Regions from separate parts of the Microbacterium sulfonylureivorans genome, predicted to be linked through region 2. Evidence: predicted binding sites of a transcription regulator. Region 2 holds the regulator's gene; the other holds the start of a gene.
What was found. The regulator LexA, encoded in region 2, represses DNA repair genes until DNA is damaged. The targets are predictions, from matches to a motif close to TCGAACANNTGTTCGA.
Positions count from the first base shown of each region.

Region 1: a site for LexA is predicted at 1,940-1,955, ahead of EER34_RS14640 (HNH endonuclease signature motif containing protein). Genes of this name have one in related genera too.

Region 1 covers NZ_RJAD01000003.1:243,651-247,065, reverse strand. The annotation lists gene EER34_RS14645 (glycosyl hydrolase family 28-related protein) at 1-1,450, shown strand, start outside; gene EER34_RS14640 (HNH endonuclease signature motif containing protein) at 1,967-3,262, shown strand.
Region 2 covers NZ_RJAD01000001.1:33,034-36,448, reverse strand. The annotation lists gene EER34_RS00190 (hypothetical protein) at 1-1,028, opposite strand, end outside; gene lexA (transcriptional repressor LexA) at 1,087-1,767, opposite strand; gene EER34_RS00180 (LysM peptidoglycan-binding domain-containing protein) at 2,038-2,427, shown strand; gene EER34_RS00175 (histidinol-phosphate transaminase) at 2,485-3,415, shown strand, end outside.

The DNA of each region.
Region 1 (3,415 bases), on a different contig from region 2:
GAAGTTCTACGACGAGGAGCGGATGCTGCTCGGCAAGACGTACAAGGCGGGGGAGAAGATCCGCCTCACCGCGCCTGCGGGCATCCCCTGGACCGTCATCGACCTCATCGACACCGAACTCGTCGGAAGGCCGTACGTCACACTCGCCGCGTCGAACGTGCTGGCGTTCGGCGCCGACCCCACCGGGCGTCGAGACTCGGCGAACGCGTTCGACCGGGCGATCGCGTTCGCGAAGAAGGCCGGGCTGATCGTGTACGTGCCGCCGGGCACGTTCCGCGTCGACCGCCACATCATCGTCGACGACGTGACCATCCGCGGTGCCGGTCACTGGTACACGAAGATCAAGGGATCCGAGGTCGCTCTCGACGAGCCCTCGGCGGACGGATCCACGCACACCGGAGTCGGCTTCTACGGAAAGGATGCCTCGGCCGGCGGCAGCCGCGACGTGCACCTGTCGGGCTTCGCGATCGAGGGAGACGTGCGCGAGCGCATCGACACCGACCAGGTCAACGGGATCGGCGGCGCCTTCCACGACTCGTCCTTCTCGGGCCTCCACATCCAGCACACCAAGGTCGGGATGTGGTTCGACGGGCCGATGTCCGATGTCGTGGTCGAGGACAACATCATCGTCGACCAGATCGCCGACGCGCTGAACTTCCACCTCGGGGTCACCGACTCGGTCGCGCGCAACAACTTCGTGCGCAACAGCGGAGACGACGGCCTCGCCATGTGGGCGGAGTCGAAGGGCGGCACGACGCCGACCAACGCGGGCAACGTGTTCGACCACAACACCGTGCAGACGCCCACGCTCGCGAACGGCATCGCGATCTACGGCGGCACCGACATCACGGTGTCGGGCAACCTGGTGGCCGACACCATCCGCGAGGGCAGCGCGCTGCACGCGGGGTCGCGGTTCGGAGCCCATCCGTTCGCGGGCACGCTGACCTTCCAGGACAACACGACCGCTCGCGCCGGCACGCGCGAGCTCAACTGGAACATCGGGCTCGGATCGCTCTGGATCTACGCCCTCGACGGCTCGATCTCCGGCATCCGCGTGACCGGCGACCACTACCTCGACAGCACCTACAACGCGATCATGCTCGTGTCGGAGTGGGGCGTGAAGGACCTGTACTCGCTGTCCGACGTGTCGTTCGCCGACGTCCGGATCGACGGCACGGGCACGTCGGTGCTGAGTGCCCGGATCGCCGGTGGTGCGTCGTTCGAGAACGTCGACGCCCGGAACGTCGGGGCGGTGGGCATCAACAACTGCGGAACGTTCCACTTCACGCCTGCGGGATCGGAGTTCTCGGTGACCGACCTCGGCGGCAACGACGGCGGCGGCACGACCGGTCCGTGGGCCGGCGCGTGGCAGCTTCCGAACACGATCACCTGCGACGACCGGCCGCCCGTGGTCGTGCCGCCGGCGCCCTCGCCATGGGTGCAGCCGTGACGCCCGGCTGAGTGAGCGAGCGGATGCCGCGTCCTGGCCGGGGCGCGGCATCCGGCGTTCTCGGGGGCGGGCATCCTGGGGGTGGGCGTCTCGGGGTGCGCGTTCGCGGGGGTGGGAGTTTCTGGGGTGGGGGTGGGGGTGGGTTCGGGTTCGGGTCGGGTTCGGGTTCGGGTTCGGGTTCGGGTTCGGGTTCGGGTTCGGGTGGAGCGCCTGCCGCGGCTCGGGGGGACGGGGCGTCGGCGGGGCTCGGGCTCGGGGGGACGGGCGTCGGCGGGGCTCGGGAGGAAGGGCCGTCGGCGGGGCTCGGGTGTACGGGCGTCGGTGGGGCTCGGGTGGACGGGCCGTCAGCGGGGCTCGGGCTCGGGTGGACGGGCGTCGGCGCGGCTCGGTGTGCTCCGCGCACCGGCTGCGTGTGCTCCGCGCACCGGGATGCCGATCCGCGTGTGCCGACGAATAGATCATCGCGACGGCGCCCGAGCAGGATCAATGTCGGAGGTATGTTCTAATCTCGAGACTATGAACCACCATCCCGAGCACGCGCCGGACGCGCCGGGCGAGTGGGTCGACTTCGTCGAGTGCGATGTGCCGGACGCGGTCGATCTCGTGGTGGAGGTCGCGTCGATGATGTCCGTCTTCGCCGCCCAGCAATTGGAACGGGTCGATGCGATGCGGCGCGAGGCGCTCGCCGATGCGTTCGGTCGGGGCGCGGGCGCGCGCGAGATCGTCGAGCGGGGAGTGCGCCTCGAGCTCGCGGCAGCGCTGCGGGTGACCGAGCACGCGGCCGGCGAGCTCATCTCGCGCGCGGAGTCCCTCGTGCATCGGTATCCGCAGATGCTTGCCGCGTTGAGCGGTGCGCGCACGACGGAGCGGCACGCGGCGATCTTCGTCGACGCGATGATCGGAGTCGAGCCCGAGTTCGCGGACCGGATCGTTCCCCGCGCGGTCGAACTGGCCGAGTCTGAGTCGGTCGGTCCGTTTCGGCGGTCTCTGCGGAAGCTGATCGAGACCGTGCGGTCGGAGACGCTCGACGAGCGCCATGAGGCTGCGCTCGAGAAGCGGCGCGTGATCGTCGATCCGGCCGACGACGGGATGGCGTGGCTGTCTGCGTTCCTCCCCGCCGTCGAGGCCCGGGCGATCCACTCCCGAGTGACCGCGATGGCGAAGGCGATCGCAGCGACAGACGACGAGGCGCGCTCGCTGGATCAGATCCGGGCGGATGTGCTGGGAGACCTGCTGGTCGAGGGCGAGACGACGGCTGTCCCTGCGGTGGCGCGCGGCATCAGGGCGTCTGTCGCCGTGACGGTGCCCGCACTGGCGCTGCTCGATCACGTCGCCGCCGGTGCGGAACCGCCGGTCGTCGAAGGCGTCGGACCTATCCCGCTCAGGACGGCACGAGACCTCTGCGCCGGCGCGGACGGCTGGATGCGCATCCTGACCCATCCCGAGACCGGGGCGGTGCTGTCCGTCGGCCGCGACCAGTACCGGCCGCCACCGGGGCTGCGCAAGATCGTGAAATGGCGCGCAGACCGGTGCATGGCTCCCGGATGCGGGATGCCGGCCTCCCGGTGCGAGATCGATCACACGATCGCGTGGGAGCACGGCGGATCGACCTCACTCGAGAATCTCGCGCCGATCTGCAAGGGGCATCACATCGTGAAGCACCATGGCGGCTGGGCCGTGCGCCAGATCGACGAGAGCGGTGGTGCGCTCGAATGGACGTCTCCCAGCGGTCGCCGATACCGCGTCGAGCCCGAACGGCGCGTGCCCACGTTCCGGCCTGCTGTCCATGGCGGTGCCGACCCACCGTGCTGACGGATCACGTCCGGGGGACGGCCATCCACCCGGGGACGGATCGACGCGGGACAGATCTGCTCGGGTATCGATCCGGCTGGGAGTGATCGACGCGGGGAGTGATCGAGCCGGGTGTCGATGCGGCTGGGAGTGATCGACGCGGGGAGTGATCGA
Region 2 (3,415 bases):
AGCACGGCGACGAAGACGCCGAGCAGCGAGAGGACGATGGCCGTCTGCGCCATGGCGGCGACCAGCTGACCGTAGATGACCTCGATCGCGGACGGCGAGAGCGCGAGGTCGGTCGCGACGATCTGCATCGCGGTGTTGCCGATGGACAGCGTCGCGGCGAGGGCTCCGGCCCCGATCGCGATGCCGAGACCTGTGCCGAGCACGGCGACGCTGCGGCGACGTGCGATGGCGATGCCGAGCCCGAACAGCACGAGGGTGATGACGGGCAGCCACCATCCGAGCGTCGTGGCCAGGGCGTATCCGGTGCGGATGAGCGCGAGGTTCTCTCCCGTGCCGATGATGACGACGTGGTCGATCGCGGGGATGAGCTGCGCCGCGCTGACCCCTCGGTCCGTGAGGCGCTGCTTGACGGTCTCGACGATGGCGCCGAGCTGGATGCCGACACCGTCGTCGGTGCGGACGACGAGGCCGCCGCCGTCGGAGGTGGCCGCGGTCGTGAGCGCCCGGTGCGCGGCGCGCGTGGCGGTCGCCCAGACATCGGAGAAGGCATCCGACTCGACGACGCGCGTCACCGCCTGGTGGACCAGGTTCTCGAGGCCGTCCGCGGCGGGCGCCTCCAGCATCTGGAGCACCTGCGCGGCGCGCGGCGGCATGCCGTCGATGTCGGCCAGCCCCCCGAACAGGGAAGACGTGAGCTCGTGGAAGTCGACCTGCGCGGTGACGGCGTCCATCGTCTCGTCGATGACGAGCGCCTGGACGGCGGGGTCGTCGACCAGCGGTGCGAGGGTGGCGACGAACGCGTCCTCCTCGACCAGCTGGACGCGCGCCCACGCGCTGACGATGGAGACCGGCACGAGGATGGCGGCGACCACGATGCAGATGGCGGACACGGCCGTGCGCCATCGGCCTCCGGCGGGGCGGGAGCGCGGTGCGGGTGCAGCCTCCGCGGCGAGACGGGCGTTCTCGGACTCCAGCTCGCGGACGCGGTCTGCGAGCGCCTGGGCGTCCGCCGTGTCGATGTCGCTCATGCCGCCCATTCTGGCGGACGGCGACGACGTTGCGGGAAGTTTCACCCGCGAGGGGTGATCAGACGGCGCGGAGGACGGCGACGACCTTGCCGAGCACGACGGCCTCGTCGCCGAGGATCGGCTCGAACGCGGAGTTGCGGGGGAGGAGCCAGGTGTGGCCGTCGCGCTGGCGGAATGTCTTCACCGTCGCCTCGCCGTCCAGCATCGCGGCCACGATCTCGCCGTTGTCGGCGGTCGCCTGCGAGCGGACGACGACCCAGTCGCCGTCGCAGATCGCGGCGTCGATCATGGACTCGCCCGACACCTTCAGCATGAACAGGTCGCCCTTGCCGACGAGCTGACGGGGGAGCGGGAAGATCTCTTCGACCTGCTGCTCGGCGGTGATCGGAACGCCGGCGGCGATGCGCCCGACGAGTGGGACCAGAGCCGCGTCGCCGACGGAGGGCGCCGTGTCGGCGGGGTTCTCGGTCGCGGTGCCCGGCAGGTCGATGAGGACCTCCATCGCGCGGGTCTTGCCGGCGTCACGCCGGAGGTAGCCGCTCAGCTCCAGCTGGTTGAGCTGGTGCGTCACGCTCGACAGGGACTTGAGCCCGACGGCGTCGCCGATCTCACGCATGCTCGGCGGATAGCCATGGCGGGCGATCGACCGCTGGATGACCTCGAGGATCGCCAGCTGCTTGTCGCTCAGGCTCTTGCGCCGCCGCGTCTGCGGCCTGTCGCGCCCGGTGGCGTCGCTCATGTCCGGCTCCTGTCTCGCTGCGCTCGGGCTCTCGAGAGTGCAGCGGTCTTCGAATGTCGGAGGCCCGTGGTGGGGTTCTCGTATCGAAACCGTATCCGGATTCGGTGCTCTCGGGGAACACCGCGACCGCGTGTCGCGTTCGAGAGATCGTCTCCCGAAACGTCCCTTGACATCGCCATAGTTCGAAGATAACTTCGGTACAGAGATTCGCATCCCCCACTCCCGGCCGAGCGGCGGGTGCGAATCTCTCCCCAGCAGGAGGAGCAGATCATGACCGCGATCGGCATCACGACACCCGCACTGACGGGCGCATCCTTCCGGAGCGCCGCGCGTCCGGCGACGCGACTGCGGCTGACGGTGCGCGGTCGCCGCGTGCTGGCGGTCCTCGCCGCGCTGCCCGCCGCGCTGGCCGTCTGCTTCGCGATGATCTCGGGCGGCTCCGCACTCGCGTCGCGCGACGCCGGAGCCCCGATCGAGTCCTTCACGACGATCACGGTCTCGTCGGGCGACACGCTGTGGTCGATCGCGGAGGCGGTCGCGCCCGCAGCCGATCCCCGCGACGTGGTCGATGCGCTCGTGCGTCTCAACGCACTCGACAGCGTCTCCCTGCAGGCCGGACAGAGCCTGGCGATCCCGGCGGAGTACCACACCGCTCCCTGAGTCGGCCTCGCGCCGCGCGTCGACACACCGCCGATCCGCCCGTGCTGCGCCTCTACCATGGGAGAGGTGAGTCCACGCCTCGAAGACCTCCCCCTGCGCGACGACCTCCGCGGAATGACGCCGTACGGCGCTCCGCAGGCTCCGCTCCCCGTCGCGCTCAACGTCAACGAGAACACGCATCCGGTGCCGCAAGTCGTCGCCGACGACATCATGGACTCGATCGCGCTCGCGCTCCGCGACGTCAACCGGTATCCCGACCGCGAGTTCACGGCCCTTCGCGAGGGCTTCGCCGAGTACCTCGGTCACGGGCTGACGCGCGACCAGATCTGGGCCGCGAACGGCTCGAACGAAGTGCTCCAGCACGTCCTGCAGGCGTTCGCCGGGCCGGGGCGCACCGCGTTCGGCTTCGGGCCGACCTATTCGATGTACCCGCTGCTCACCCGGGCGACCGGGGCCGGGTGGGTGGCCGGCTCGCGCGCGGCCGACTACACCGTCGATGCGGCGGACGCGGCATCCCAGATCGCGGATGCCTCACCCGACGTCGTCTTCCTGTGCGCGCCCAACAACCCGACGGGCACGCCGCTCGGCCTCGACGTGATCGAGGCCGCCTATGACGCGACCGACGGGATCGTCGTCGTCGACGAGGCGTACTTCGAGTTCGCTCCGCGCGACGAGCGCTCCGCCCTCACGCTGCTCCCCGGGCGCGAGCGCCTCGTGGTGTCGCGGACGATGAGCAAGGCGTTCGCGTTCGCGGGCGCGCGCGTCGGCTATCTCGCGGCCGACCCCGCCCTCGTCGACGCCCTCCGGCTGGTACGACTGCCGTACCACCTGAGTGCCCTGACGCAGGCCGCGGCATCCGCTGCCCTTCGTCACGCTCCGACGATGCTGCGCATGGTCGACGAGATCGTCGCGCAGCGCGACCGCATCTCGGCGACGGTCGAGGCGCTCGGCTTCACGCCCCACGAGTCGTGGACCAACTTCGTGCTCT